DNA from 3 places in the Priestia sp. SRI_019 genome. Region 3 is predicted to be linked to each of the others. Evidence: riboswitches for the same ligand, from Rfam matches in the RefSeq annotation. Region 3 holds a riboswitch; each other region holds the start of a gene.
The links. A riboswitch is a leader RNA that binds a small molecule or an ion and turns the genes downstream of it on or off. The one in region 3 is predicted to bind cobalamin.
Positions count from the first base shown of each region.

Region 1: linked by a shared signal. The riboswitch ahead of nikA (nickel ABC transporter substrate-binding protein) and the one ahead of AC2YJL_RS09270 (cobyric acid synthase) in region 3 are both predicted to bind cobalamin.
Region 2: linked by a shared signal. The riboswitch ahead of AC2YJL_RS14390 (ABC transporter substrate-binding protein) and the one ahead of AC2YJL_RS09270 (cobyric acid synthase) in region 3 are both predicted to bind cobalamin.

Region 1 covers NZ_JBYCZN010000006.1:25,415-36,289, forward strand. Annotated here, with positions in the region: gene AC2YJL_RS23695 (DHA2 family efflux MFS transporter permease subunit) at 1-427, opposite strand, end outside; gene AC2YJL_RS23700 (TetR/AcrR family transcriptional regulator) at 449-1,024, opposite strand; gene rluF (23S rRNA pseudouridine(2604) synthase RluF) at 1,364-2,071, shown strand; gene AC2YJL_RS23710 (TRM11 family SAM-dependent methyltransferase) at 2,108-3,061, opposite strand; gene AC2YJL_RS23715 (hypothetical protein) at 3,322-3,480, shown strand; gene AC2YJL_RS23720 (tautomerase family protein) at 3,648-4,037, shown strand; gene ftsZ (cell division protein FtsZ) at 4,397-5,401, shown strand; cobalamin riboswitch at 5,404-5,593, shown strand; gene nikA (nickel ABC transporter substrate-binding protein) at 5,737-7,278, shown strand; gene AC2YJL_RS23735 (GNAT family N-acetyltransferase) at 7,348-7,875, shown strand; gene AC2YJL_RS23740 (CitMHS family transporter) at 8,187-9,488, opposite strand; gene AC2YJL_RS23745 (YfmQ family protein) at 9,632-10,075, opposite strand; gene AC2YJL_RS23750 (lmo0937 family membrane protein) at 10,270-10,407, shown strand; gene AC2YJL_RS23755 (TatD family hydrolase) at 10,440-10,875, opposite strand, start outside.
Region 2 covers NZ_JBYCZN010000002.1:789,374-800,248, reverse strand. Annotated here, with positions in the region: gene AC2YJL_RS14405 (class I SAM-dependent methyltransferase) at 1-67, shown strand, start outside; gene AC2YJL_RS14400 (YpjP family protein) at 451-1,053, shown strand; gene AC2YJL_RS14395 (thioredoxin family protein) at 1,242-1,556, shown strand; cobalamin riboswitch at 1,648-1,780, shown strand; gene AC2YJL_RS14390 (ABC transporter substrate-binding protein) at 2,039-2,998, shown strand; gene AC2YJL_RS14385 (adenosylcobinamide amidohydrolase) at 2,979-3,695, shown strand; gene cbiB (adenosylcobinamide-phosphate synthase CbiB) at 3,700-4,686, shown strand; gene cobD (threonine-phosphate decarboxylase CobD) at 4,661-5,740, shown strand; gene AC2YJL_RS14370 (bifunctional adenosylcobinamide kinase/adenosylcobinamide-phosphate guanylyltransferase) at 5,737-6,297, shown strand; gene cobS (adenosylcobinamide-GDP ribazoletransferase) at 6,294-7,067, shown strand; gene AC2YJL_RS14360 (histidine phosphatase family protein) at 7,025-7,639, shown strand; gene AC2YJL_RS14355 (bifunctional adenosylcobinamide kinase/adenosylcobinamide-phosphate guanylyltransferase) at 7,591-8,016, shown strand; gene AC2YJL_RS14350 (cob(I)yrinic acid a,c-diamide adenosyltransferase) at 8,013-8,582, shown strand; gene rarD (EamA family transporter RarD) at 8,718-9,644, shown strand; gene AC2YJL_RS14340 (MerR family transcriptional regulator) at 9,736-10,062, opposite strand; gene AC2YJL_RS14335 (hypothetical protein) at 10,360-10,518, shown strand; gene AC2YJL_RS14330 (CobW family GTP-binding protein) at 10,552-10,875, opposite strand, start outside.
Region 3 covers NZ_JBYCZN010000001.1:1,695,649-1,706,523, reverse strand. Annotated here, with positions in the region: gene AC2YJL_RS09310 (TcaA 3rd/4th domain-containing protein) at 1-1,198, shown strand, start outside; gene AC2YJL_RS09305 (STAS domain-containing protein) at 1,381-2,160, shown strand; gene AC2YJL_RS09300 (spore germination protein) at 2,304-2,546, shown strand; gene AC2YJL_RS09295 (spore germination protein) at 2,654-2,896, shown strand; gene AC2YJL_RS09290 (Hsp20/alpha crystallin family protein) at 2,948-3,451, shown strand; gene AC2YJL_RS09285 (hypothetical protein) at 3,564-4,091, shown strand; gene AC2YJL_RS09280 (ABC transporter ATP-binding protein) at 4,109-5,392, opposite strand; gene AC2YJL_RS09275 (FecCD family ABC transporter permease) at 5,389-6,447, opposite strand; gene AC2YJL_RS09270 (cobyric acid synthase) at 6,653-8,179, opposite strand; cobalamin riboswitch at 8,272-8,451, opposite strand; gene AC2YJL_RS09265 (YdcF family protein) at 8,599-9,162, shown strand; gene AC2YJL_RS09260 (APC family permease) at 9,221-10,792, opposite strand.

The sequences.
Region 1 (10,875 bases), on a different contig from region 3:
AAATCCCCATTACGGTGCCGCGTTTGCTAATAGGCACGAGTGTTAACATTGTGCTCATCACAAGAGGTAAAATAATGCCTGTCCCTAATGCTTGAATCATACGGCCCACAAAAAGCAGAGAAAACCATGGAGTAATAAATCCAATGAAGGACCCAATTAAGTAAAAACTCATAGCCGTCACAAACAGCTGTCTTAATGTGAATCGTTGAATTAAAAAAGCAGACACCGGAACAGAGATGCCAATTACAAGCATATATCCGGTAGTTAACCACTGAGCTGAGCTCGTTCTAATGTGAAAATCTGAAATGATACTTGGCAAGGCCACGTTCATTACCGTTTCACTAATTAAGCATAAAAAATTTCCTAGAATCAAAATGAAAAGGATAAGCTTACTTTGTGTACTCATTTTTTCTTCTGTTTGTGTCATAAGTGACCTCCTTTTACTAAATTAATTTTTGTTTGCGAACAGCTTACCAATTTGGTCAGCTGCAATTTGCATAGGGACTGTACTATTTTTAGTTAATGAAAGAGTATAAGCCCCTTCAATCCAAGACTGTATAGCTGAACCTAGCTGTCTTGCTTCCTCTTGTTCATAACCTGAACAAACTAACTTATCTGCATAAACTTGCTCCCACTCGTTATACACGGCTTCACAGGCCATGCGAAGCGTTGCGTTTGATGACCATACTTCACTCGACATAGCAGCGAGAGAGATATCCGCTTCATTTTCCACTTGTTCAAACATTCGATCAGCCATCAGTTTTATATGATATTGAATAGCTGACGCGGCATCTTCATGAGAAGCGAGGGATTTTTCGATATAAGCTTTGACTCTTTCTCCCGTTTTTTGAATAGCTTCTTTTGCTAACTGTTGTTTTCCATCCGGAAAATAATAATAAATAGATCCTCTCGGAGCGCTGCTTTCTTTTGTAATTTGACTTAGACTGGTGGCGTGATAGCCTTTTTTGCGAAAAAGTTTAGCAGCTGCGCTTAAAATTTTTTCTTTTGAATTGGTTGGTTCCATGAAAACAGCTCCCTGATATAATTACTAGTTGATCGGTCAGTATAATGGTAGCAACTCTATACTGATCAGTCAATCCAGACGTTTAGGTCTTGTATATAAGTAAAGATTGATGCAAGCTTCACAGGTGTAAGCATTGATTGAAATGTTAAGAATAAGGTTACAAAGTATTTTGGAGCTATACTTCTATTACTGTTAAAAAAATATGATTAAGTAATGAAATTAAAAGCAGACGAGAAGCGTATAGCATGTTACGATAGGGACGGTATAGAAATTGGCATATGTCTGTTTCTAATAGAAGAGATAAATTTTAAAATTTTTAAATGTAAGGTTGTGATTCACCTGAGACTGAATAAATTTATTAGCGAATCTGGAAAGGCGTCAAGACGCGGGGCAGATAAGTTAATTAGTGAAGGAAGAGTAACCGTTAATGGAAAGGTTGCAAAAGTCGGAGATCAAGTTAAGCCTGGCGATGATATTCGAGTAAGCGGCCAACAGCTTCGGATTGCTCGAAATAATGTATATATTGCGCTTAATAAACCAGTCGGCATTACAAGTACGAGTGAAAAAAAAGTAAAGGGAAACATCATTGATTTAGTCAATCACCCTTTGCGTATTCACCACGTTGGACGACTTGATAAGGATTCAGACGGCTTAATTTTACTTACAAATGACGGCGATATTATTAATGAAATTTTACGTGCAGAAAACAAGCATGAAAAAGAATATATTGTTGCAGTAGATAAGCCAATTACACCGGAGTTTATCAAAAACATGTCTGAGGGAGTAAAAATTTTAGGCACAAAAACGCTTCCTTGTGAAGTGACACAGCTGTCTAAGTATGAGTTTCAAATTATTTTAACACAGGGTTTAAATCGTCAAATTCGCCGTATGTGTGAAGTGCTTGGATATGAAGTATACCGCCTTCAGCGCACGCGTATTATGAATATCCATTTAAACAACTTACCTGTTGGGCAATGGAGAGATTTAACGAAAAAAGAGCGTACGCAGCTATTCAAAGAATTAGACTATGAACCTAAAGAGTGGTAAATCAAAAGACACCAGCCTGTTAGACTGGTGTCTTTTTTATTCGCATACAACTACTTGTCTAGAAAATACGCTTTTGCGCGCTATGCAGCGATCTGAAATAGAAAAGCCAGCTTCATGAATCATATGGTCAATCGTATCTACTGTAATCACGACCACTTTATCCGCAAAGCGGCGAGCGTGTTTTAAAATAGAAAGCTGATCTTCAGGCGTCGCATAGGTGTAGAGATTGTAAGGCATGTCGATGATAGCTACATCATAGTGAGTTGTAACATCTGAAATCGGTCCAGTTTTGACATCACCGCTTAAACCGAAATGCGCAATATTTTCACGAGATCCGTCGGTCACAAGTGGATTGATATCGCGTCCTACAATATCAATGCCCATTGAAAGGGCTTCTACAAGGACTGTACCGATACCGCAGCATGGATCAATCGCTTTGATTCCTTCAGGGTTTGGAACGGCAATGTTAGCTACAGCTCTTGCAAGGCGGGTACTGAGTGCTGTAGAGTATTCACGCGGTTTCTTCAAATGATGCAGCCATACCGCTTCGCTTTTTTGATATTTCCCAAAATACCAGCGTCCTTCAAATGGAACAATGCCAAACAAATGGTCAGGGTTATGCAAGTCTGCTTCTGCTACAAAATGCCAACCCACATCACGTTCAATAGCACGCTGACCTTTATAACTTATTTTTTGATCTTTTTCCAAGTCATTAATTTTCATGAAAATGAGTTTAAATGTTTTGTCTCCAAGGTCAATATCTTCTACTTGCTTACAAATATCAGCAAGGTCATCTGATTCATACATAATATCTAATCGCTCTTTGATAAAAGGGCTTCTGCTTGGATCAAGTTTAACGGCACTTTTTATGATAGGTTTCTCAGTTTCAATGTCAAAAAGAGAGCGTCTCTCTAATTGACATAGTGAGAGTTCCTCTTCGCTGCATGCGTATGTGTAGATATACTGAGGCAGCTGCGTATGGTTATTCAATATTGTATCATCCTTTATCGTATCTAATTATCCTTCTTCTCAAACAATAGCGAGAAAAGAAGAGAAAAGCAACGAATTTAAATATATTTGGCCGTGAATACTAAATTGAAGCGCTACATAGTCCACTTATTTGACAAAACATGCTAAAATAACTGGTGATAACCTGCATGTGCTGCTGTCTATACAAAAGAACTGGATCAAGGTTTCTCAAAAATCATTTACACACTGCTGACATTTTGATGAATAGGAGAGGCTGCGTGATGTCTAAAAGTGATCATGAAAAGCAACAGATGAGTCGGGCTGATATGAAAAAAAAAGCCAAAACATCCTCGCAAAACCTTGTGATGAACGTACTCATTGCCATTGTATCTGTATGTATTTTAGCTCTTATTATAAATGTTTTTGTACTAATGAAATGAGCCGTTATGCTGCTCATTTCTTTTTAGTAGGTTCAGCTTTTATTGAAGCGTTTGAGGTCTCTTTCACTAGAGAGCACATTGTGAATAGCATATCTTTTTTTAACAAATGATAGTTGTGATATGATGAGGCAATAATATATTAGACAAAAAGCTGGAGGTTACTTAGTGTGCCATTACTTAGATTTGATGTAATAGAAGGAAGAGATGAAAAAGAGTTAAAAACATTACTAGACGCTGCTCACCGAGCGATGCTAGAAGCCTTTGGCGTCCCGGAGCGCGACCGTTATCAAATTGTACATCAGCATCCTGCTCATGAAATGATTATTGAAGATACAGGTCTTGGCTTTGAGAGAAGCAAGGATTTGGTTATTATAAGTGTAACGAGTAAACAGCGAACAGAAGAGCAAAAGCAAGCTCTTTACAGATTAATTGTAAAAGAGCTTGGAGAGAGCTGCGGCATTCAGCCAAACGACATTATGATTTCGATTGTTGAAAACGGTAATGCTGACTGGAGCTTTGGCATGGGAGAGGCTCAATTCTTAACTGGGAAATTATAAAACGGTTTATTATCTAGAGAAGCCCTTATTTCTAAGGGCTTTTTCTCATTTTGTCTATAAAAATATTATTCTCTTAGTCACATCTTACTCAAAATTAAATACAGACATCTGTCAAATGAATGATACAATAAGCTTATATGCCATTTTGAGTGGAAAAACCATAAAAGAGTTCGGCGTACTAATTTTAGAACAACAATAAATTTACATAAAGATGTAAAGATTTAAAGGTTAAAAGAGAAGTGTATAAAATCTGTAAAACAAAAGAACAGTTACGCGTTAAACATAGGAGTAAAAGGTTCTTCACGTGTTTTTTCGGATAATAAGAGAAAGTAATTTTGATCATTGAGGAGGAACTTAGAATGTTTGGATTTGATGCAGATGTATCGCCGTTAGTGCGAATTAAAGTAATTGGGGTTGGCGGTGGAGGAAATAACACCGTTAACCGTATGATTGAACACGGTGTCCAAGGAGTAGAATTTATCGCCGTTAATACGGATGCTCAGGCGCTTAACTTATCTAAAGCAGATGTGAAAATGCAGATTGGTGCGGCCTTAACGCGAGGATTAGGTGCAGGAGCTAATCCAGAAGTAGGAAGAGAAGCAGCCGAAGAAAGCAGAGAACAAATTCAAGAAGTACTGCAAGGCGCAGACATGGTATTCGTAACAGCTGGCATGGGCGGAGGAACCGGTACTGGAGCAGCTCCGGTTATTGCCCAAATTGCCCGTGAACTAAATGCTTTAACAATTGGAGTAGTCACTCGCCCGTTCAAGTTTGAAGGAAATAAACGTACGAAGCAAGCAGTAGGGGGTATTACTGCGATGAATGAATCGGTAGATACCCTTATTGTGATTCCAAACGACCGCTTGCTTGAAATTGTCGATAAAAAGACGCCTATGCTTGAAGCATTCCGTGAAGCAGATAATGTTCTTCGCCAAGGTATTCAAGGTATTTCAGATTTAATCGCTGTTCCGGGGCTGATTAACCTTGACTTTGCTGATGTAAAAACAATCATGTCTAATCAAGGATTTGCGCTTATGGGTATCGGACGAGCTTCCGGATCAGACCGGGCAATTGAAGCAGCAAAAAAAGCCATTTCTAGTCCGCTGCTAGATGCATCGATTGATGGAGCAAGAGGCGTGCTGTTGAACATTACGAGCGGCAGCAGCTTGAGTCTTTACGAAGTACAGGAAGCAGCAGATATTGTCACGTCTGCTTCTGATCAGGACTTAAATATGATTTTTGGATCTGTGATTAATGAAGATTTAAAGGACGAAATGATGGTAACCGTTATTGCCACTGGATTTGATGATGAAGATGTTTCACCATCAGCTTCTACTTCTAGAGTTTCAAGAGCACGCTACTAAATTAAATAACCAGCTTTTATGGTGGCAATTGTTTTTCAATTGCCTTAAAAGGGAATCCGGTGCAAATCCGGAGCGGTCCCGCCACTGTAACAAGGAGCCTTATGTCAAAAAGCCACTGTCTATTTAGAGACGGGAAGGCGGTATAAGGCAATGACTTGAAGCCAGGAGACCTGCCATAAATCTCAGCACACAATAACCTACGAGGATAGGGAGGTGTTTTGGCAGAATCAAAAATAAGATAAACAAGGGATACGTTTATCTGAATTTGTTGTGAAGACAAGCACTTCTTTTTAGAAGTGCTTTTTTTTGTATTAAAATAGAAGGTGGGAAAATCAATGATAAATAATAAAAAGCTCGTATCTATGATATTTCTTGTGTTACTTTGCCTCACTGCTTGCGCTCCTAATGAAGAGAGCATAAGTATAAAAGAAAGAAAGAAAACGGATAAAAGTGTGACGTTTTTATTTAATTTTACATCTGCAACGCTTGATCCTCATACCGACGATAATTATACAGCAGTTCGTGCGGGAGTAGGGGAGACGCTTGTTAAAATCAGCGACGATTTAAAAATAAAGCCTTGGCTTGCTGAAAAGTGGGAAACGAAAGATAACGGCCTTACATGGACATTTATGATAAGAAAGAACATCACGTTTCAAAATGGAAAAGCGCTGGATGCAAATGCTGTTAAGTCTTCTCTTCAAAGAACGATAGATCAAAGTTATGCGATGAAAAACGCTTTAAATATTAAAGAAATGAAATCGAACGGTCATGCGCTGACAATTACATTAAAAGAACCAATGCCTAAATTCCCTTCTGAGTTAGTGCATCCAAACACAGCTATTATAGATGTTGATGTTTCTAATATAGCTAAGAAGCCCATTGGTACAGGTCCATTTCACGTTTTGACTTTCGATCAAGGAAATCAAGTGAAGTTAGAAAGATATGAACATTATTGGAATGGAAAAGTGAAATTGAAAAATGCGATCTTTGCATTTAACGAAGATGCAAATGCGCGAGTTGCAGCTCTTCAGTCCGGGACAGCCGATATTATTTATCGGCCGCCTTTAGAAAGCTTGAGCACTTTACAAGCGAATTCGTCTTTCAAAGTAAGCGGAGTACCTAGTGTGCGTACTCATTTATTGCTTTATAACCAAACCAATGACGCATTAAAAGACGAAAATGTAAGAAAAGCTATCGATACCTTATTGAACCGAAAAGAAATTGTCAGCAGCATAATGAACAATCAAGCGGCAGCGGCTCGAGGTCCATTTTTATCTCAATTTCCTTTTGCTGATAATACTGCTAACGAGCAAAGAGGTATGACATCTGCTAAAAAATATTTAGAGAAAGCAGGCTATCAAATCAAAAATGACAAAGCAATCAAAAATGGAAAGCCACTATCGCTCTCTCTTGTCACATACAGCTCTCTGCCAGAACTGCCTTTAATTGCTCAGCTTATACAGTCTAATGCCAAAGAGTTAGGAATTTCTATTAAAATTCACCTAGTTGAAGATAGCGATGAATATGTAATGGCAAAAGATGATTGGGATTTAGCATTGTACAGCCTTATCACAGCACCTAGAGGGGATGCCAGCTATTATTTAAGCACGAACTATTTGCCGGGCGGTGGTTTAAATGCCAGTCGAATTAATGACGATACGCTAACAAAAATGATAGAACAGTTAAATTCAACCGTAGATGACGCAAAACGAAATCAGCTAGCCAAGCAAGCAACCGCTTTGATTAATAGAAAAATGCTGACATCATCGATTGTACATCCAAACATTGTTGTTGCTTATAATCAACAAGTGAAAAATTGGACAACAAATCCCAGTGAGTATTATATGCTGACTCAGCATTTAGACGTAACGCCGTAGTCAATATTGTTGTTCCTATAGGAAAACGAGAAAGTATACAATGATAGAAAAAAGGATGTGACAGTAAACGTGCAAGAAGTACAAATGTATCAAATTAAAGAAGTAACAGAAAAAGATGCGGAAGTGGTTCAGTTTGTCATGAATATACGGAATGAGCTATTTCCTATGCTGCAAAAAAATCAGCTTCCTGTAGATTTGCTTCATTTTAATGAACATTATGTTCAAGCGAAAGGCGCTGCTTTTTTTGCAGCTGTCACGGAAAATCAACAAGTAATTGGAACAATTGGTTTATACGCTTACGATGGAAGGTTTCATGCATTAAAAAAGCGATATGAACATAAAACTGCAGCTGAGATTGTAAAATGCTATGTCGATCCAGCGTACCGGCGTCTAGGCATTGGACAGCAGCTGTTAAAAGCAGTGGAACAATTTGCTCAAAATCATTTTTATGACACGTTGTATCTGCATACTCATCCTTTTTTACCGGGGGCTATCCCATTTTGGACTTCACAAGGTTTTATCGAAAGGCTTGCTGAACAGGAAGAGCCATGGAATACGCTGCACATGGACAGAAAAATACAACCAGTCGTAATGTAACAATATTATACAGTAATTACCATAGAATCTAGATAAGAGCTCATGCTATAATAAGCGTACTTACATTTATAGCCTGTAGGGCAAGTCCTTACAGAAAAGAACCACATTTCGAATTGGCTGAAACGTGGTTTTTTTCTATGAAAAACAAATAACAAAATATTTTTAAAAATATATATGAAATCGCTTTCAAAATAATGAAATATATTATATAATTACTAGTGTTGTGTTGTACTTTGTTAGTGTTAAATCAATATCCTACATGTGTGAGCCGATTGCCTTATGGTAGTCGGCTTCCTTTTTATGGTAAGATTCTATAAGGAAATTGCATTCGTTAAAATGGCTGTAATCGTCATGACAATAGTTGTCCCAAAGGCCCACTTGAAAAGAAACTTTTGATGCTCGCCGAAATCTACTTCAACCAGCCCAATCAGAATGAAAGTAGCGGGTACTAAAGGGGATAGAGGAAACCCAGTTGTGGAATGTCCCAATAAAGCTGCTCGTCCTATTTCTACAGGGTCTACACCAAAATTAGCTGCTGTATGGCTAATAACAGGTAAAATGCCAAAGTAATAAGCATCAGGTGAAAATACAAAGCTAAGAGGAAGGCTTGTTATTGCTACAACTAAGGGAAGGTGAGAGCCCAGCCATTCAGGAGTGAGGCTTACAATGGTATTAGCCATGGCATCCATCATTTTTGTTTCTGTAAAAACGCCTGTAAAGATTCCGGCTGCAAAAACCAACGTACTAACCATTACAAAGCTGTTTGCATGACTTAAGATTCTTTCCTGCTGTTCTTTTGGATGAGGAAAATTAACAAATAAAGCAATGGCAAAAGCAATAGCAAATAAAATTGGAATAGGGAGTATGTCTATGATCAAGAGAGTCATTAAGCACAGTGTCAATAAGGCATTAAACCAAAAGAGTCTAGGCGGCTTCCCAGGAATTTCATGAGCTGAAAGCTGTTCAGCAAAAGCCATTGATGCACCTTTTAAATGAATGGTTCCTAAGCGCGCTTTTTCTCTCTTTCCGAGTAAGTATGCTGAAAATAAAGTCCACATCAATCCCGCTGTCATAGCTGGAATAAGAGGATTAAATAGATCTGATACTTCTAATTGTAAACTTGCTGCGGCTCTTACGAGAGGACCTCCCCAAGGAATCATAGTCATAACACCTGCGCTTAAACTAATAACACAAGCCAGTATTAGTCGGTTCATTCCCAGTTTTGTGTACAAAGGGAGCAAGGCGGAAACTGTAATTAAAAATGTAGAAGAGCCGTCTCCGTCCAAGCCAACAAGCATTGTAATAACGGCAGTTGCCATTACGACTTTTAAGGGATCGCCTTTCACAATGTTTAGGATACGAGAAATCATAGGATCAAATAAACCGACGTCAATCATTAGTCCAAAATATAAAATAGCAAAAACGATCATAATGGCTGTAGGAGCTACTTTTAAAATACCATTCATCATCATATCGCCCATATCAGCACTAAAACCTCCAATTACACCAAAGAGGATAGCGACAAAAATAAAAGCAACAACCACGGACAAGCGTTTACTAATGACAAGAAATAGAAAAGTCGCAATCATTCCAAACCCTAACAAAGAAAGCACTATCCATCACCTCTTAAAAAAGTTAGAAAATTCTATTAATTTATATTATAGCATTAGAATTAATGTTAAAGTTTGGTATTTTTAAATAAGGTAGCTTCAACCTAAAACTAAAAACTAAAAAAGCCGCCTTGTAGGCGACTGGTTTAAGCTAGATCAGCTGTTATGGACTGCTTTTGAAGGTGATCAGACAGCAGGCTGTAAGCAATAATTTTCTTTTTATGCTGTTTTACGACGTCGACATGATCGTGATAACTGTATACGCATAATCGAACATCGTTTTTTCCTTTTTTCGTATCGATAACCAGTGGAGTTTCACTGTCTTCTAGGTGTTTATAATAGTCCTTATTTCCTTCATGGACATAATATTGTTTTAAAAATGTTGCTTTATTAAAATAATCAATCACTTGCATTTTGTCTTTGCCTTCTAAATGTTTCCCATCAACTGTGACAGTAACGCTTTGGTCATCAAGTGTTGGGTGTAATTGAAATTTAGTCATAAGCCATTTGACCACTGGAGTTGGAAGACACGTTATTAATATTTTGAGTGCACTTACAAGAATGATGGAAAGTAATACAATCCACGTCATAGTTAATCATCTCCGCTATAGTTTAAATGAAATAAGATTACATACTTATTTTACCACAGAGAACATGATTGCTTTTTGTACATTATGTGAACCTTCCTCAGTGAAAAGATGTATATGAAATACGTTTATTTATGCACATTTAGGGAAATATAAAATTATAACAAATACTACATATAAAAAAAGGAGAAAACATTATGTTGTGGACGATTATTGGACTTTTATTTATTTTTTGGTTATTAGGATTAGTTTTTCATATTGGCGGCGGCATCATTCACATTCTTCTTGTCATTGCAGTGATTGTGCTAATCGTAAAACTTGTGAAACGAATTTAGATATAAAAGGCCTTTCCTTAGGGAAAGGCCTTTTATATGGAGAGACTATAAAAACAAGACGTATTTTGATATAAAAAATCATATGCTTCCGTTACAGAAACTCCTTTGAGACGTGCTATTTCCTCAACGGACTGATGTATCATTGATGGAACCGTTGTGTGGTTTTGAAAAGGTCCTTCAAATGGCCACGGACCATCTGTTTCGACCATCAAGTAGTCAAGAGGGTATTCCATAGCAAGCGCTTGGGTTTTAGGCTTATATACAATATCGGGTGTAACTGAAATATAGTAACCGTTGTTTTTCATTCGTTCAACGGTTTTTTTAGCTCCTTTGAACCAGTGGAAGTGAGCTTTAGACACAGAATGTTTTTCTAATAAGTCGCATACGATCTCAGCATCTTCATATACAGCGTGAAGAACTAACGGTTTCCCCCATTTTTTTGAATGAACAATAAAAGCTTCAAGCAGC
Region 2 (10,875 bases), on a different contig from region 3:
ACATGGATTTACCGTACAAAAACGAAAAACATCAAAATTTCATTACGGGACAATTGATATACAATAATAAACAAAAAAGTAAAATGAATCCCGATCATTGAAAAGACTTCCAAAACCTTTTAGGGATTAAAAAGTTTTGGAAGTTTTTTTTATGAATTTCATCTAAAGTTCATAAAAGTATGATATATTTTTGAACATAAAAATACTTTTGTGTTTAAGCATCCAGCAAAAAAGGAATATCTTGTATAGGTTTCCGCTCGGTGTGACAAGCTCAAACAGAAGAAGGAAGGTGCTAACTAAAAAGTCGTCGAATGCCCGTAGGCAGCATAAATGAATAAGCAAATATAGGTAAAAAATTAATAAGTATGTTACAATACCTAGTGAGTTATAACAATGAATTTTACGATATGAAAAGACCATATGGGAAAAGATGAGAAAGGAAAGATACGAATGCCTAGATGGATAAAAAGAATGCTAATTGTATTTATTACAGTATTTACATTTGGGCTTGTCACTCCACCAGAATATTTATACGTTGATGATGCAAAAGCGGACAAGCAACATAAAGCAGGGTATGTAAGAGAAACAACTCCTGTCACAGCTGTTATAGAAGATATTCATTTGCCATATGAAGAACCAAAATATGAAGACGTTTCATCATTTGTTACGTATGCAATGGAATCAGCTGAAAAACAGTCAGTGGAAAAATTCGGAACAAAAATTGGACCTGTCATTGAAGATGAATTTCGTCAAGCAGTGTTACCTAAAATTGAAGAAGTGCTGACCGACATTGGCACTGAGCGTGAACAGTCGATTCAGAATCTCGAGATAAGCGAGCATCCTGCTGCTGGCTACGGTGAAAAGATTTTCCATGTATATGACCGGGAAACCGGTCAGGACTTAATACGATTTCATGTACGGCGTGAAAATCCTCCAAAAGATGGATACTGGTTTAATTTTCACTATCATGCGGCTGCAGATAATTTTCAGAAGCATTATGATTTAGGGAAAATTTATTGGAACCGAAACATGCCGCCTAAATGGTTTAGCTGATAATAGACACAACATTCTGTGATTTCGAAATGTTAGCTTTTTTAAGCTAGCATTTTTTTACGTCTAAAACCGTTATGGTCTAAATAAGCTGAAACATTAGCACAACGATAAAAAAATCGTTTATAATGAAGTCAGACTTCTTACCATAGAATAGGGAGAAGGAACGAATAGATGCTGGAGGTAACACAATGAAACAATTTACGGAAGAAAAACAATTTCGCGAACAAATTAAGAACGAAACACTAAGCGTTGGGATTTTTACGACAACGTGGTGTCCTGATTGCAAACGTTTGGATATGTTCATTGATGAAATCGTTGACGAAAATACAGATAAAGCATGGTTTAAAATTGACAAGGATGAGTTTGAAGAACTTTCTGCTGAAAACAATGTAATGGGTATTCCTTCTCTTCTTGTATATAAAAACGGTGAAAAAATTGCACACTTGCACAGTGCAAATGCTAAAACGCCTGAAGCGGTCCGTGAATTTTTAGCAACTCTTTAATTCCCTAAGCTGCGAGAGCATTCTTGCAGCTTTTTTTTGTGAGAATGGCTATTTCCATTTTTCCATGAGTGGGGTATACTAGGACAAGTGAATAATCGTAAAGCAATAAGGTCTCAATTTAAAGATTGAGTGAAAAGGGAAGTCTGGTGAAAAGCCAGCGCGGTCCCGCCACTGTAAGCGCTTTGTGCGTAAGTCAGGAGACCTGCCTTATTGTTAACTGTGAAACCTTCGAGGAAGGGTGAAGCAGGGTAATGAACATACATATCAAGTATAGTGAACGGATTCTTTTCCTGCTTATCTTGACGTTACCTGCTTTGCTTTCAATTGAAAGTAAAGCTTTTTTATTTTGAAGCTGCCTGCGAGCAGTATACATAGTCAAAGCGGAAAAACGGGATAGCGCTGCTTTTTGCATGATCATTTGCTTTTTCTTTAACGTGGAGGTTTCGTATTCACAATGAACAATATATAGGGGGAGTATTTAGATGAAAAAATGGCTTTCGTATTCCATTATTGCACTGTTAGTCATCGTACTTGCTGCATGCGGTGCAGGCAGCCAAAGCAACAGTGATAAAAAAACGAAGCAAGATACAGCACAAACGTCACAAGCTGCATTTCCTGTGAAGGTAAAAGACGCGCGTGATAAAGAAATTACGTTGAAAAAACAGCCTAAGAAAATTGTTTCACTAATGCCAAGTAATACGGAGATTGTATATGCCCTTGGCCTTGAAAAAGAATTAGTAGGTGTCACAAGCAACGATGATTATCCTAAAAGCGTAAAGAAAAAAGCGCAGGTAGGAGATATGAACGTTAATGCAGAAAAAGTTATTGCTTTAAATCCTGATTTAGTGCTGGCACACGCTTCAAGTATGGGCGTTTCGGATGAAGTATTTAAACAAATTGAAAGTGCGGGGATTCCGGTATTTGTTGTAAAAGATTCAACAACGTTTGATACGGTTTATGATTCTATTACCCAAATCGGTAAATTAACGGGTAAAACAAAAGAAGCTAATCAAACAATTAAAGACATGAAAGAAAAAGTAGCTTCAATTGAGAAAAAAGCAAAAACGATTTCAAAAGAAGATCGTAAAAAAGTATGGATAGAGGTATCAGGAGCTCCTGAGATTTATACAACAGGAAAAGGTACGTTCATGAACGAAATGCTTACTATGATCGGTGCTGATAACGTAGCGGCTAGTGAAAAGGGTTGGGTTAAGTTTTCTGAAGAGCAAGTTGTTAAGTTAAACCCTGACGTTATTATCGCAACGTATGATGCAGACAAAAATGAGATTATGAAGCGTCCCGCTTGGAGCAGCATGACTGCTGTAAAAGAGGGTAACATCGAGAAGGTTGATCAAAACAAAATCAACCGCTTAGGACCTCGTATTGTAGATGGCTTAGAGGACTTAGCAAAAGCAGTATACCCTGAGGTGTACAATAAATAAGAAGAGGGACCATATTCCAGTTCGAATTGAAAAGGGGATTGGTCCCTTTTCACATCTTAAAATTGAAGAACGGCCTGAGCTTTTAATCATGAAAACCGAGACTTCTTATAAAACATACAGCTCAGGGGTTTTAGGAACAGGCATTACGGAAACGGACACCTTTTACAATCGATTTGTTCACAAAGACTATTATTCAGATACTCCTTCTTTGGAGTATGAGCAATATTTGATGAAAGAAAATGTGCGCCATGAGCAAATCGTAGGGTTGATGACAGCCGTTTGGTTAAAAGAAAGAGCGGTTTACTGTTATGAAGGCTACGGAGTAAGAGTAGCTTCCGTGATAACGGCTGGAGTAGGAAACGCAGTAGATATTATAGCTGACGAAGCTGTCCCGTTCTATTCCTCTCCCGGTACAATTAATATGTTTTTTTTCGTGGAAGGTACGCTTACGGATGCAGCGTTTTTACAGCTTTTTGTTGCGGCCACAGAAGCTAAAACAAAAACGCTGTCACAGCTGGGTGTCATAGATCCGGCTACAAAGACGATTGCTACGGGAACATCTACGGACAGCATCTCAGTTGCAGCGTCTCAGCAAGGACCATTATATGAATATGCAGGCTCTATGACCGCTTTAGGGCAAGCGGTAGCCAAGCTGGTGAAAATAAGCTTAGAGCAGGGACTTAAGGGAAAGAGGTGAAGAAGTGAGTATTACACAAGCGATAATTGCACACATGACGGCCATGACGATTGCTTTACTAATTGACCGAATTATAGGCGACCCTGAAAATTGGCCGCATCCCGTTCGCTGGTTTGGCAAATGGATTTATTGGATGGATTCCAGATTAAATAAAGGTGCAGGAAAACGATTCAAAGGATTGCTTCTTGTGATAAGTATGGCTGTGCTCGCAGGAGTTGTTCCCTTTTTGTTCCTTCATGCTTTATACGAAGTTCATTTTATAGCAGGTGTTTTAGTAGAGGGCGTAATGATTGCGACTACTATATCCACTCGTTCTTTAAGCGAAGCTGCTTATAAGGTACAAAAGCCGCTTCAGCTAGGAGATATGGAGAAAGCTAGATATGAAGTAAGCATGATTGTGGGACGAGATACAGATCGTTTGTCAGAAGGAGAAATTGCCAGAGCCACGGTAGAGACCGTGGCTGAAAATACAAGTGATGGTATTACAGCTCCGCTTTTTTATGCATTTATAGGAGGAGGAGCCCTAGCGTTTTTTTACCGGGCTATTAACACATGTGATTCGATGGTTGGGTACAAAAATGACCGCTACTTTCTGTTCGGCTACTTTAGTGCAAAAACCGATGACGTATTAAACTATATTCCAAGTCGGTTAACTGCAGTGGTGATGACGGCTGTTAATGTAGCAAAAAGCCAGTATTCTCTTGGGCATGTAACGAGTTTGATTAAACGTGATGCTAAGAAGCATCCAAGTCCAAATAGCGGATACGGGGAAAGTGCAGTAGCTGCTCTTTTAGGTATTCAACTCGGCGGACTTAATACATACAAAGGCATAGAATCTAATCGTGCAAAAATGGGCGAACCGTTCATTCCTCTGCAAGCCGGTCATATTGAACAAGCTGTTTTCATTATGAAAAGGACGGTCTATGCTACGTGGTTATTATATCTTTTGTTAGGAGGAGTTATTAGTGCTATTACCTACACATGGAGCTAATCCTACTGTCTTTTTAAAAGCAATAGGGACCGAGAATTTGTCACACATAAAAGACTTTAGTGTGAACACAAATCCTTTAGGGGCTCCCCCTGTGCTTCACGAAAAGTGGAACGAATTCAAGGATGCTGCGTTTAGCTATCCTGACCCTCAAGTAACAGAGCTGAAAAATAAACTAGCAGCTCATCATGATGTTTCAGCTGCTCAAGTGCTGCCTACAAATGGCGCCGCTGAAGCGTTTTTCCTTATTGCTTCGTTATTTTCAGGAGAGAAAGCAGGGATTGTACAGCCGACTTTCGTTGAATATGAACAGGCAAGTAAAGCTTATGGATGTGAAGTGACGTACATTCCTTTAGCTGAAGAAAACGGCTGGAGCTGGGATATAGAGTTAATTATGAGCATCCTTCCGGATATAAAAGTACTTTGGATTTGTCATCCAAACAACCCAACAGGCGTTATGTATAGTCATGAGGAATGGATGAAAGTAGTAAAAGCTGCTGCTCATCATGGTACATACTTAATGATTGATGAGGCATTTGTTGATTTTGTCGAACATCAGCCTTCATTTGATTCTCTTATTCTGGATTATGAACATATCATTATTGTGCGTTCTATGACGAAGATGTTTAATATTGCCGGGCTTCGCCTTGGCTATATTTTGGCAAATGAAAAAATCATTAGCGAGATGTCTAAAAAACAGCCTCCTTGGAGTGTAAATGGATTGTCGCAGCAAGTAGGGATGATATGTGTAGATGAAAAAGATTTTGTGAAAAACACCGTACATTATATTAAACAAGAACGAAAACGAATCTTGAGTCAACTAGAGGAATGGGGGCTTTTGGTTTCTCCTTCTCAAACAAACTATTATCTTTGCAGCGTTCCGTCTTCTATTAAAACGCGTGAATGGCTTGGCTATTTAGCAAGCCACGGTGTGGTAGCCCGGCATACTGAAAACTTCCCATTTTTAAATGGACGCTATATCCGTTTGGCTGTGAAAACGAAAGAAGAAAATGACTATTTACTTAACGTAATCAAACAAGGACTTGATGAAATATGATCATCTTTATTAGCGGAGGCGTTCGAAGTGGAAAATCACGTGCAGCGGAGAATATGGTTCAAACTTTTTGTACAAAGCGCGCTGTTTATATTGCCACAAGCAGGCAAACAGATAAGGAAATGCAAAAACGTATCCAGCTTCATCAAACAGAACGCCAAGCAGCGAACACGCCTTGGGTAACGATCGAACAGTCTGTAGATTTACAACAAATTCTGCCAAATCTTCAAAGTGATGATGCTATACTTTTGGATTGTGTCACGAACTGGCTTGCCAATGAGCTTTTTTTAACAGAAAAAAGGTGGCAAACAAAAGAGGGCAAACAAGAGGTTTTTCGTCATATGATCAAAGCGCTCGATAAGCTGTTTGCGCAGTCTCAGACGGTTGTGCTAGTATCTAATGAACTGTTTGAAGCGGGCGTATTAGAGGAGCCCACATATAGCTATATGAAGATGTTAGGGAAATTACATCAGTATATTGTAGAAAAAGCAGATGTGGCTATTTGTGTAGAAGCGGGAATTTATCGTTTTAAAAAAGGAAAGGAATGTGTAGATATATGAAAGAATGGATAGCCATACTACGAATTTCTCTCCAGTTTTTTACGATTTTACCGCTGGCTAAAACGGTTCAATGGACTGAAAAAAGAACGGCACGCTCACTTTTTGTGCTGCCGTGGATTGGTATGTTACTAGGCTTGATGCTTTATAGCTTTTTACAGCTGCTTCAATCTTCACCTATCACTACGATTGTTGATAGTATTTTAGTTTTGCTTTTACCGCTTATCTTAACGGGTGGTCTTCATTTAGACGGCTGGATGGACGTAAGCGATGCGTATTTTTCTCATCAGTCAAAGGAAAAAAAACTGCAGATTTTAAGTGATCCGCACGTTGGGTCTTTTGCTATTCTTTCTCTTATGGTTCTTCTGCTGCTGCGTTTTAGTGCGATCTATGAATTAGCGTCTCTTTCTTCTTTATCAATTTGGGCATGCTTAGTTGTCTTTACCCTTCCAAGAATTGGAGCAGCCTTTTTGTTGATGAGAGATAAGCCCGCTAAAGATACGGGTCTGGCTGCTTATTTTCAAAAAGGAGTCACCAAACGGTCTATTTATGTATTTATCGTCATGAGCCTATTCTTAGTTGCTATTTTCGCTGTTTTTATGGACAATAAATTCATTATTCTTTTCTTTGCCGGTTTTTTATGGCTGTGGATACGGTTTTATCGTTCGCAGTTTGGGGGCGTAACAGGAGATGTTATAGGGGCAACCATTGAAGGAGGAGAAACGTTTTTATGGATAATTCTTTGGTTATCACATGTATTCGTCACGGCATGACGCTTGAAAATCAACAGAAAAAATATATAGGGTGGAGTGATCCGTCTTTAAGTACAGAAGGGAAAAATGAATTAAAAGAGCTTTTTCTAGAACCTCAGCTCGTTATTTCCAGTGACTTAAAAAGAGCGCTAGAAACAAGTGCAGTTGTTTTTCCAAAATCTCAGGTGGTTAAAAGTAAAAATTGGCGTGAGCTGCATTTTGGAGATTGGGAAGAGAAGACGTATGAAGATTTAAAAAACATACGGGCGTATAGAAATTGGATTGATCACTGGACAGAACATACGCCTCCGAAGGGTGAAAGCTTCTCAAGCTTTTCAAACCGAGTTTGGGGAGCGTGGGAAGAAGCGGTCGATTTGGCGGCCAGTCGGCATTTGCGTCACATTGCTATTGTTTCGCACGGCGGACCACTGCGTTTACTTGCATCCCATTTTAAACAGACAGCGTCGCTTTGGGATGTTTCTTTTTCTTATGGAGAAGGTTTTTCAGTAGCGTGTACATACAAACAGGCAAAGGAGAGAAGAGCATGCATTTCGTATTCGGCGGTGCATTTACCGGCAAAAGAAAATGGGTGAAGCAGCATTATGCCAGTGAGTCGGTAAAATGGCATTGTTTGTATGAAGACCCTGTTTTACCAGCGCTTGAGTTCGAAGAAAGTTACATAGTGCTAGAAGGATTTGAGCACTATGTTAAGGAATTAATACATAGCGAGCTGGAGTCTCCGCACCTTGTTGTTGAAAAGTTGATACAGAAGTGGAGAGACAGCGGTGTATGGGAACAGTTGATAGTGATTGGAACTGAAGTCGGCAGAGGGATTGTTCCTTTAGATCCAACAGAGCGGCAGTGGAGAGATGAGTGCGGGTATGCGTATCAGTATTTAGCAGCGCATGCCCGGAAAGTAGATCACATTTGGTACGGAATTGCTAATCGATTGAAGGAGGAAATACAATGAACATTTACACAAAAACAGGGGACAAAGGGCAGACAAGCTTAATTGGAGGACGAGTAAATAAAGACGATATTCGAGTGGAAGCATACGGTACGATTGATGAGCTAAATGGCTTTGTAGGTCAAGCAATTTATCAGCTGGATGAAGCAGCATTAAAAGATGTAAAAGAAGAGCTAATTACGATTCAACATGAGCTTTTTGACTGTGGAAGTGATTTAGCATTTGCAAAAGATGATCATCCGTACAAAGTAACAAACGACATGATATCAGTACTTGAAAAACGCATTGATGTCTATATGTCAGAAGCGCCGGCCATTGAGCGTTTTATTTTACCTGGAGGCACACCTGCAGCAACAACGCTTCATATTTGCCGGACGATTACACGCCGCGCAGAACGGCTTGTTGTTGGCGTGCAGCGTGAGCATAAAATTAATGTGGCGGTGCTTCAGTATTTAAATCGTTTATCCGATTATTTTTTTGCTGCGGCTCGAATCGCTAACGCGCGAGAAAATGTACAGGATGTAGAGTATATTCGCAGTGCTAAAGTATTTAAACAGCCTAAAAAATAAGGTATAAAAAACGGTCGAGCTAAAAGCGATCGTTTTTTTTATGAGCTATTTCGATAGGCAAAATAAAGCTATAAAAAAGAGGTAAATGCATCTATAATGATAAGAGACAGAGAGATAAAGAAAAGAGGTTGAGAAATGAATCAAGATTCTAAACGAGCAGGTATTGTTTATACAGCCAGCGCTTACGTTATGTGGGGGCTTTTTCCGCTTTACTGGAAGCTTCTTGGCGAAGTGAATGCGAATGAAATACTCGCTCACCGTGTCATATGGTCATTTGTTTTTATGCTTTTACTTTTGCTTGTGACAAAGCAAATGAGTGCTTTAAAGAAGATGCTTGGTTTATTATTTCGTAATACGAAACAAGCGGTCATTTTATTTGTGGCTTCAGTGCTGATCAGCATCAACTGGTTCGTTTACATTTGGGCGGTTAACCATAATCATATTATTGAAACAAGTTTAGGTTACTACATCAACCCGCTCGTTAGTATTTTGCTTGGTATAGTCGTTTTAAAAGAGAAGCTTAATTTTTGGCAGGGTGCTTCTGTTGGATTGGCTGCTATAGGTGTTATCGTTATGACAGTTACATACGGGCATATCCCATGGGTATCATTAAGCTTAGCGTTTAGCTTTGGTTTGTACGGTCTTGTAAAAAAGACGATTCAATTAGAAGCAAAAGTAGGATTAACGATTGAAACGATGATGGTTGCACCTATTGCGGTTATTTATTTTATTTTTCTTTTAGTGAAAGGATCTTCAAGTTTTTCTCTTCAGTCGCTTGATCTGAGCGCTCTTTTAATTGGCGGCGGTGTCGCTACAGCTATGCCACTACTGTATTTTGCTAAAGGAGCGCCGCTTATTCCGCTATCGATGGTCGGTTTTTTACAGTACATTGCTCCTACCATGACGCTTTTATTAGGGGTATTCGTGTATCATGAACCGTTTTCTAGCGTAGAGATGATTGCCTTTTTGTTCATTTGGGGCGGATCGGTTATGTTCATTTTATCTAAAACTAAGTTCATGAGTTCTCATCAGCCGAAATTCTTTAAAGGGCGCTCAGCTTAACGGACAAAAAAGCGGATATCTTTAGATATGCGCTTTTTTGTCTGCCGTAAAGAAATAAAAACGGAGACGGGAAAGTCACCGTATGTATACTTTATAGCTTCCGCTTGAAATGAGCGTTCAACTGACCTTGAAGCATTTGGTTTTTTACTTCTTTCATTTTTCTCGCTTCATCTTTTTTGGCCAGTTCTGTGCGTATTTCACTTGTTTGAACTCCTTCTTCTATGCGATCGGCAATATCCATTAATCGTTCGACGTCTGAAAACGAATATTTCCGGATACCCGTATTGGTTCGGTCCGGAAAGAGCAGGCTTCTTTTCTCGTAGTAGCGAATTTGCCTTTCTGATAAACCGGTTAATTCTTTTACAATCCCAATAGACATGACTTTTTTATCTCGATATGACGCTTCATTCGTAGACAATCTCCCTCACCCCTGAGTACGTAGTAGTATGTTATTATTATAAAGGAAAAAAATACAAAAAATTATAACATGTAATACATTCTAACATATATATGTTATATTTTTGAATTACTATGTGAGAAAAAGTGACATAAATAATGAAATAGGGAAAAGAGTCCTATAAACTAATGATTAACTCGATCCCAAGTGGTTAACCATACAGGATAAAGCCTTGTGGTTAATCACTTGCTTTCAAAATGATGAATAGAAAATAAATGTGAGAATATACATAAATTCTAAAAGGGAAGGGCGTTTTAAATGGCTGTGCAACAATTGAAAAAAGAAGAGATTATTGAGCTGGCAAAAGAAATTATTGAACTTGATTTGAAAAGAGATGAAAAATTTGAAGAATTGACAGAGTTAGCCGGAAATCATGCATATGAAATTTTGCGCAGAGTACAAAATGCCTGTTTATAAGTAATAAAAAAATCCCGCCTAGAGCGGGATTTTTTAATGAGATTGCTGTTCAAGAGTAAATAATTCTTGTTTCATCTTAGCATGATTGAGGTTTTCCCCTATAAAGACAAGAGTGGTGGGCAGCTTCATCATTTCTTTCATATATAGAGGCATGCCGTATGAATATTGAAACGAATACGTATCGTTCGAATGAGTAAAGCGCATATAGCCTTTAATACGATAGATGGTATCTGGCATTTGGCGCAGCCAATTTTCAAATAATTCAAGATCCACTTTTTTTGTAAACTCATATACAAATGTTTTCAAATGAAGATGATCTTCAACATGAGCCTTATGGTGCGGCTGTTTTTGAGACAG
Region 3 (10,875 bases):
ATGTCCAAAATGCGGTGCGAGTGCAAGCACAGACCAATTATTTTGCAATAACTGCGGCTTTTCTTTCACCGTGTCTCCAGCTGCAGCTAAGTATAAAAAGAGCTGGTATATTGGCGGGGGTATTGCGCTTATACTTCTTTTAACTTTTGTATTTTATTTCTTGTTCTCTAGCTCAGAAGAAAAGACGGCTGACCGCTTTATTGAGGCATTAGAATCGAAAGATACAGCTGTGTTAAGAGAGTTATTAGACTCTTCGCAGTCTACTATAGTTATTAATGACACATCTATTCAAGCTCTGTTGGATGCAACTTCCGATGGTTCTATTTTACGAGACGTTGAAAATGATTTGAAAAATAAATCAAGTATCTACTTTACAATAAAAGAACAGAAACATTCACTACTCTTCAAAAAACAGTACGTGGTTGTGCCGTCATCATATTATATCTCCCTCGCCACGCCAGAGGATGCAACGGTTACAGTCAATGATACAAAACAATCGATATCCAAAAATCAAACGCAAAAAATAGGGCCTTTTATGATTGGAAATTACCCGCTTACGGCTTCTTACGATAGCTCTTACGGAAAACTTACAGACCAAACGACTGTAAATTTCCACCGGCAAAAAGAAGAAAATATATCTGTTGTATTTAAAGGGACTTACGTCACAATCTCATCGAATAGAGATGACGCTATTTTATTCGTAAACGGAAAAAGCACAGGACTGCAGGTGAATAGCTCATCACAAATAGGCCCTGTTGCCACGGATGGAAGCGTCACTGTTCATGCAGAAGTGCAAAAAGACGGCACAACGTTCAAAAGCAGTCCCTACACTATTCAAAGTGAAGAAAGTATTATGTTAAATATACAAACTCCGCCCGTCGAAAAGGAAAAAACCGTCATAAAAGAACGAGAAGTGATCGTGCCTGGGCCGCGCTCTTATGCTACTTCAAGCTCTTATATTCTTCCTGGTTCGGATTCTTACAAATTAAGCTATAGTGATATTAGCAGTTTGAGCTCGAGTGAATTAAGGCTAGCTCGAAATGAAATCTATGCGCGGCATGGGTATGTATTTAAATCGAAAGATCTTCAAGCCTATTTTTATGAAAAGTCATGGTATACCCCTGATTCATCATTCAGAGACTCCTACTTATCAAGCGTTGAAAAATATAACATTGATTTTATTAAATCATATGAGTAAGGTGGACTCCCCTTTTGCACAGGGGAGTTTTTTGATTGAAGCGAGTGCTTACTCCTACGCTTTTTACATACCATGATCCCTATACACGTTACTAAATTTCTTATAGCCTTCTTCATTCTTTTCACTGTAAAATATAAAGTAGATGTACATAAACTTACTACACGCATAAGGAGAGATGGAGAATGAATGGAATTGGACGACTTCCACAAAAGCTTAATGGACATTTGATTTTAGAAAATATTCAAGAAACCATGATCATTGCGGATAAAGACTATCGTGTGCAGTGGATGAATGCAAGAGCAATTGAAACACTCCAACCAGTACTCCCAATCTACCAGTTATCTCATATCGAAGAGTTAATTGGAAAGCATATGGACTTCTTTCATTCCAATTCTGAAGAAGCGGAAAAATTACTCACCTCTCTTCATACAACTTACAGAACGCGTATAACAATTGGAACTCAATATGTAGCAGAAGCTGTGATTCACCCCATTGATACAAAAGACGGCGAGCGTTATGGCTACTTACTTATGCTATTAGACTTTACAGATCAAGCCGAAGCAGAGCTTGAAAAAGAACGGTTAATTGAGGATTTGTCCACTCCTTTATTAAAGATATGGGACGAGGTGTTAGCTGTGCCCATTACCGGTAAGATGGATATAGAACGTGGAAAGAAGCTAACTGAAACGGTATTGGAGGCAGTTGTAAAAGAACAGGCGCGCTATTTGCTTATTGATTTATCTTCCCTTCATTCGTTAGATGAAGAACACGGTTATTATATTAACACGCTCCACGATGCTTTGCGTTTGATTGGTACCACTTGCCTTATTGTTGGTCTTTCTTCAAAAATGGCTCTCTCGCTTGTAGATTCTCAGTTTAATTGGCGGACATTTTCCACTGTCCAACAAAGCATCTCTTACATTTTAGAAAAAAAGAATTATCGTATTGCACCCATTTCATAAGCCCATCATATCATTAAGTAATCCTCTCTCAATCGCTTTTTCCTTCAATCGGAAAAGGCGATTTTAGTTATGAGGAATTGTGAACGTTTAGGCACTTATCATCATAGGATACATTAATCAACCATAGAAAAGGGTGAGAGCATATGCCAAGTGTTATTAACATTTATAATTTAAAGATCAACAGTATCTCAAGCAACGATTCTGTCAACATTGGCGAAGCACTCCACAACAGTCACACGGCCCATTCAAAATCCACTGGTACGAACTCTTCTTATGGCGATGTCTCACCTGCTTCCTCGAAAATGCGAAACATTTATATCGATCCTGATACAAATGACCAAACAGATATTGCAAACGTTGATCATGTCAATGGTTATCAGCAGTGATATAGGGCAATGCTTGTCAACAGCATGACGACAAACGGTGAATACATTCTCTCTAAACGTAATAGGCCGTTGGAGTAGAATGAATAAAAACAGTAAGGAGTCTCTTTATGCCTCTTCAAATTAACGTTTTTAATATCGTAACAAACGGTGTCACGCAAAACGCAAATATTGATTTTGGTTCCACCATTCAAAACAGTCACACGGCGAACTCAAAATTTAACGGCACGAATTTTTCTCTAGGTAACTTCTCTCCTACTTGCTCTCAAATGAATACAGGCGTGTTAGATCCTGATGTAAGCGATCAAGATCAAATTGCAAACCCTTCAGCTCCAATTGGAAATCAAATTTAGCTTTAACAATTTTGTCGTTTTACTTGGCACATTACAAGGAGGTGTGTAAATATGTTTCCATTTGGAAAGTCTCCTTTTAAAGGAATGATGGAAAATATCCCAAAAGGAATGGCATCTAAAGACATGAATAAGTATATTCAGCAAATGATTTCTTCTACCATGTCCCATTCTTTTCCGGATTTCATGCAAGGAAATGAATTCTTTAAGCAAGCCCAAGACATGATGAAAGAACAGCAGGATATGGGAACTGAAGGTCATGGACAAAAGCCAAGAAGATTTGATTCAAACGTCATCAATACATTAGATGAATGCATTGTACAGCTAAAAATCCCTAACCGCGATATTGTATCAAGCATTAAAGTCTATCATACGCCATATATGTGTACGATTGAAGGAATAGATGGAGAAGAATCCTTCAAAGAAGAAATTCAGCTTCCTTGTTCGGTTCGTAAAAAAGGCACACGCGCCATCTATCGTTCCGGAGTGTTGGAAATCCGGATGCCTAAACATGTTAATATTCCTATGTCTCAAATAGACGTCCACGATTTAGATTAAAGTGGACGTTTTTTTCTATTTTCATGCATACATATAAAATAGAAAGATGCAAAAGGCCTTGTTTTATTTTTTTAAAGAAGGTGACAAATATGAATCACGGAAAATTTAAAAAGTGGCGCGTTTAACCGACGCGATCCCTAAAATAGAAGAGCTTCATCAGCAATTAAATGAATCAGTTCTTCTTATTCAATCACTGTCTCAACTGCACGAGCAAACAGCTCATTTACTCTCGGCTATGCAGTCAGCTCCTAATTTCGAAGCTATTCAAAATCAGCTCTCTGCGTTAAAGGAAGAATCGTCCAATACAGCCTTATATGAGATGGTGAAAACTCTTGACAAAAAGATTGATGAAGTAACTCAGCCAAAGCAGTCCATTGTTGTTGAAAAAATCATGGTCGAAAAAGTATTGTTAGACAAAATTGATCTTATTAATAATTTTGGCCAGCTAGGCATTAAAGATTTGACCGGTCACTTAAACATCGGCACCACTTACAGCGCTGACTCTGATCAAGTAGATGAAGAAGTCAAAGACTTGTTTTCTGTTAAGCTAAAAGAAAAAAAGATTGATAAACATACAACTGAGACAACGATGAGTTCAGGAGGTGAAACAGAAAAGTCTGATGATCACTCCGATGAATAAAAAATGACCGCTACTGCTTATTTAAAGCAATTGTCGGTCATTTTTGTTTCCATAAATAGTTGTAATTCTTTTTTAAGGCGTCCCATCAAGAACTCTGAAATTTCTTCTTGATTTTCTTCTTTATGATGAGATGATGCTACAACAATACGTCCTGTTTTTCCTAAGAAAGCCCGGTACTCAATTACCTTCATCGCAGCATGAAGTAAGTTCCCGTCCGAAAGCGGCGCATTTGTTAGTAGCACAATATTTACTTCGTTTTCTTTTTGTCCATGTGTCAGCACAGCCAGCCACGAGTAACCTTTATCGTCTTTTAAGCGAACTTCATGACTAGATAAAGACTCAGATTTCCATACCGCGTTAGCACTGTTTTGCTGTTGAACAATTTCTTGACACCAGTCTAGACCTGTTTCATTGGAACTCAGTGAAAGAGTTCTCAAAGGACGAACAAAGGATAAACATAGCTTGCCCGGTTCCTTTTGCAACTGATACAACTCATGGAAGTCCGTCTCTGGATATTGATAAGGCGGCACAAAAGCAATTTGTCGCTTATTCACAGCAGGATGGTGAAATACATGCAAATCAACGCCATATACTCTTTTTAACGTAGCTGCATCCTGAAAAATGGCATCCATCCCCGTTTCTTCTACTCTTCCATCTTTCAGTAACACGGCATTATCTGCAAACAGCGAGGCAATGTTGAGATCATGCAAAATGGCCAGGACCGTCAAGCTCATTTCCTGCTGTAAAGTTTTTAACAGCTGAAGTAGTTCCATTGTATGTTTTACATCTAAGTGATTCGTTGGTTCATCAAGAAGTAAGTAGTCAGGTTCTTGCGCTAGTGCTTTAGCCAGCAAAACCCGCTGTTTTTCTCCACCGCTTAGCGATTGAAAAGTATGGTTTCTATAGTGCCAGATGTTTGTTAATTTCATCACGCTTTCCACCACTTCTTCATCCTGTGCTGATACGGTGCTAAACAATCCTTTTGCCTGATAAGGATAACGTCCAAGTGAAACAATTTCTTGAACCGTAAATTCTAATCCAATTTGATTTTCTTGCGTCATGACTGCAACTTTTTGCGCCAGTTGTTTTGGTGAATAAGCCTTTACTGACTTTCCTTCCACCTTCACTTCTCCTGATTGAATGGTTAATACATTCATAATTAAGCGAATAAGCGTTGTTTTCCCGCTTCCATTTGGTCCTAGTAAAGCAACAAAAGAACCTTTGTCTACGGTGAACGTGATGTCACGAACGGTCGGCTGCTGCTTATCGTATCCTCCTGTCACATTATATAGTTCAATCATGATATTCCTCTCTTCCGCATACGTTCTTTTACAAGGAGCAGGGTGAAAATCGGCGAACCAATTAAGGCGGTTACAACTCCAATCGGCAGTTCACGAGGCTCTAATATCGTTCGTGCCAATAAATCTGCTAAAACCAAATAACTTCCTCCAATTAAAATAGAAAGCGGCAGTACATGCTTATGATTAGCTCCCGCTACGAGACGCACTACGTGGGGGATAACTAAGCCAACAAATCCAATTGCCCCAGATACTGATACCGCAGCCCCTGTTAATACGGATGCACCTATTAAAATCATTCTTTTTTTCTTCTTTACGTCTATTCCCATAAACTGAGCGGATTGATCGCCAAATGCTAAGCCGTTCAGCTCTTTTACGTGTAACAGCAGCATAATCGTACCGACTAAAAAGAACGGCCCTAAAATTTGAATATGAGCCCATCCTCTCATTGATACGCTTCCCATTAGCCAATATAAAACCTGCCTTACATCTTCTTCAGGAGAAAGAGCCACAATTAATGAAATAAGCGCGCTCATAAAGGATGATAAAATAATCCCTGCTAAGATGATGGTTTCATTGGCCAAATTGCCGCTTGCGAGCTTCGTAATACCAAAAACTAAAAGAAGGGTAATAAAACCAGATACAATCCCGACTACCGGCAGCGTGAAGATAGACAAACCAAAAATACTCCAATGAAAATAAATTGCCATGACAGAGCCAAGGGTTGCACCTGAGGAAACCCCGATCGTATAAGGATCGGCAAGAGAGTTTCTTAATAGCCCTTGAAAGGCAGCCCCTGCTATTGAAAGCGAAGCTCCTACTAAAAATGCCACCAGTACTCTTGGAAAACGAATTTGCCAAATGATTAAATCCATATTTTCCGGACCGTGATATAAGGATAGCCCGGTAAGGTGGCCAATAATAATTTTGATTGTATCTCCTACGGTTAACGAAACTGTACCAATAAATACGCCCATAATTACCGAAGTACATACAATAAATAAACTGACTATGTATAAAATAGATGCTTTGTTAAAAAAAATACGTTTAAAAATCAATACTTTCAGCTCCTCTAGGAAACGAGGCGTGATGTTTTACATTACATTAACCATTCATTTTCCTGTCCATAAACGATGCTTCCACCATGCATTAAGTTGGAAACAATCATCTTTTATTTGTTGCGAGTGCTAGACTGTTGAACTAGGCAACGTAGCACAGCGTACTAAAGTTCTCGGTAAAAAAACAAGCGAAAGCCTCTACAAGCTATACTTTTTGTGCTTGCTCCGGGCTTTTATAGTTGTCTATTAAATGATACAGCTTTTCCATATCTACAGCTTCTCTCACATATGCTGCTGCTTTTGAAAAAGACTCCTCTTTTTGCAGACGGCTGTTGAATGTATCCGTAATAGGTGGCAATTTTTTATGTTTACGAATTTGATTAAGCAAAGCTCTGCGCAAAGCATCGTTATGAAACACATCATGAACATACGTGCCAATGATGTTTTCTTTAACCGTTCCTTCTTTTTGATCATCTACCACCGCAAAGGCTTCCGTCAAACTTTGAGAAACCGTCTTTCCCATATGAATTTCATAGCCTTCAATCGAAACCTTCTCACTCTCTAACTGAACATATCCAGAAACTCTTTCTGTTTTTTTGCTGGTTGTCATAACGGTTTCCACTGGAAGCAAACCCAGCCCTTTAATAGATTCAATCCGGGACTCTACTGCATCGGGGTCCGTAATCGTCTCGCCTAACATTTGATATCCCCCGCAGATGCCAATAACGTGAGCGTTCGTTGCGTTCAAGACTTGATTAATGGCTAGAGCCAGGCCGCTTTCTTGTAAAAACTGCGCATCTTCAATCGTATTTTTGCTTCCTGGTAAAACAATTAAATCAGGCGTACCTAGTTGTGATGGCTTGGTTACAAGCCTCACGTGACAGTCTTCTTCTAAGCTTAAAGGATCGATGTCTGTAAAATTTGAGATGCGAGGATACGAGATAACCGCAATATCGATTTCTTTTAACGGGTTCACAAGCGTTGAGTAATTTCTGAGTGATAACGAATCTTCAGCGTCAATTTCCACGTCATGCATATAAGGAATCACTCCTAGTACCGGAACTCCCGTGTATTCTTCAAACCACTTTAGCCCCGGTTTTAAAAGCTCTAAGTCTCCTCGGAATTTATTGATTAACACCCCAATCACTCTAGGCTTATGTTCATCTGGGAGCAATTGAAGAGTACCCACTAAACTCGCAAAAACCCCTCCTTTATCAATGTCTCCTACTAACACAACAGGGGCTTGGGCTATCTTTGCTACGCGCATATTTACCAGTTCACGATCGTTCAAATTCACTTCAGCAGGACTTCCAGCACCTTCAATCACAATTCGATCATAATGATTGGCAAGCTCTTTATAAGACTCCGTGATAACGTTCAAACCTTCATTAAAAAATTCTTGCCGATACTGAAAAGCAAACATATTACGAAGCGGCTTTCCATGAACGACAATTTGAGATTCATGATCACGAGTTGGTTTAATCAAAATAGGGTTCATATTGGTTGTTGCTTCGACTCCAGCCGCTTCTGCCTGAATTCCTTGCGCTCTTCCAATTTCTTTTCCATCCATTGTAATGTATGAATTAAGCGCCATATTTTGCGATTTAAACGGTGCAGTTTGATAGCCGTCTTCTTTAAAAATACGGCAAAACGCTGTAGCAATCATGCTTTTTCCAGCGTCTGAGTGCGTTCCTTGAATCATAAGAGGTTTTCCTTTTTTCACTTTTCCCACTCCCTATCACATAAAAAAACCTTAACTGTAAAAGTCAAGGTTTGGTCATGCGCTCATTAACACATTGTCTTGACTTATTTCTCCCACCGAAAAATAAGGGGTTTTTAAAAGCAGGTCTCCTGGCTTATGCTTCATTTTACTTCTGCATCCTTCCTAGTTTGACTAGTGGGTCTTTGCAGGTTCATCCACATTTACAGTAGCGGGGGCTGCACCGGATTCTCACCGATTTCCCTATTATCCTCCTTAGAGGCACTTTTAAAATCATTTATTCTTTATTGTAACGAATTTTATAACCATTCACAATAACGATTTTCTTCTATTATTATATATTACTGTGTTTATACTTATTTGGGTCTCTTATGCTATAATAACAATTATTTTCCAAACATCTTATGAAATAGCTAGGAAGGTGCTCGTAGTTGAAGAAAAAAATCATTTATATCTTTATTAGTTTGCTTGTTCTTTATGCTGTAATCATGTCTTTTTGTATGTATCAAACCGCTCATCAGCCTGTTCCGCAAAAAGCAGATTATGTGCTTATTTTAGGTTCGAAAGTAGATGGAGATCAAATGTCTCCTAGTTTAAAAGAACGAGCAAAAACGGCTTTATCTTATTTAAAGACTCATAAACAAACAAAAGTTATCGTAACGGGTGGAAAAGGATCCGATGAAGAAATTTCTGAAGCAGAGGCAGCCTACCGTTTTCTACGAAAAGCAGGAATTAAAAAGAATCGAATTATAAAAGAGGGTCAGTCAACCTCTACTTTTGAGAATTTTACTTTCACCAAAAAGAAAGTTGATATTCCAGATAAACGAATCGTGCTTGTTAGCAGTGATTTTCATCTGTTTCGCGCTTCTATTATTGCAAAGCGCCAAGGTTTTGATGTTTATCCTTTAGGCGCAAAGACACCAAATTCAATTAAACTTCAAGCCTACTTTCGTGAGTATGCTGCTATATTAAAAACATGGCTGTTTGATAAATAAATAGAGTACACGCCTATACAAACGAAAAACACGGCATGAATTCATGCCGTGTTTTTTATTAATCATCTGTATCGATAACTGCTTTTGGTAAACCTGTGTATTTCGCCCAGTAGAAAATACCGAGTGAAACAAGAGCAATTAAAATTAAGTCAAGTGGGTTGCTTAACACACCTTGTCCTCCACCAAATGAACCTAGATAAGAGATAACAAGCATAATAATATAATAAGCAACTAGCCACCAAGCAGATTTAAGCTGCTGTGCAAATTTCACAACGTCAGTTGGTACGTATTTCTTAAACGCTACGTAGATAACAACCATTAGAAGCTGTGATCCTAGCAGCCAAGAAATTGTTGTCCATCCTGACCAGTATACGATGTATGAACAGAAGATAAATGAAACAGGAGCAATAATGCTCATGCCTTTTAATTTGAAAGGTTTTTTAAGATCTTTTGCATTTACTCTGAATGCTGCAGCTGAAATTGGTGCGATAGCATAAGACAGAATAAGTGCTACTGAACATACGTTTACTAGCGCTTCCCAAGAAGGAAATGGCAGTGTCCAGAATACGGACATTCCAAATGATAGCCATAGTGACGCACGTGGAATTCCTGTTTTCTTATCTACTTTTGAGAAACGTTTAAATAGTGTTCCATTACGAGACCAAGCATAAACTAGACGAGAAGTTGTATTCATAAAGATGTTTCCGTTACCGCCTGGTGATAAAATAGCATCAAAAATAACAAGCGTTACTAACCAGCCAAGGCCTAAAATAAGTGCAATATCTTTAAATGGTAAAGAGAATTGCTCTTGAATTGTTCCCCATCCTCCTGATAGCATATCAGCCGGGATGTTACCGATGAACAATACTTGCAGTGCTGTGTAAATAATCGCTGAAAGTACAATACAGATAATGAGCGCGATTGGAATATTACGCTGCGGATTTTTAACTTCACTGGCTACCGAAACAATAGGGTGAAGTCCTAAGTAAGCAAACATAACGCCACCTGTTGAAATGGCTGCTTGAATACCATTAAAACCAAACGGAGCAAAATCGCCAGTTGTAAAGTTAGCTGATTTGAAGTGATAAGCTAACACGACGATAATTGTAAGAGGAACCGCATATTTAAACACAGATATAATGACATTTGACTTAGCAAATGCTTTTACACTTACGTAGTTAATGATAAAAAATAGTGTTAATAACGCGAACTGGAATAGCCATCCAATCGTTGTAGGCGATTCAGAACCATGTTTAGTTAGACCAGGAATCCATACAGCAACATACTGACGTACAGCTGTTACCTCAATGGCAATTAAACTTGTATAAGCAATAATGGTAATGAATGAAATTAAGTAACCTACTAAATGACCATGTGAATAAACCGGATAACGGATAATTCCACCGGTACGCGGCAGCGCTGCTCCAAGTTCAGCATACACTAAGCCGATAAGTAAAATAATGACTCCGCCAATCAGCCACGAAAAACTTCCGGCTGGACCAGCCTTTGACGCTACGTTACTAACCGCAAATAACCAGGCGGAACCAAAAATAGCTCCCATCCCAATTAACGTTAGGTCAAGTAACGATATTGATTTTTTAAATTTTCCTTGATTTCCTTGATCAGACATAAAATCCTCCTTTAAAATTCCCACTCCACATATCTACGCCCTTGCGTCCGATATGGGATTCTTTACATCATCCTCCTCTTACT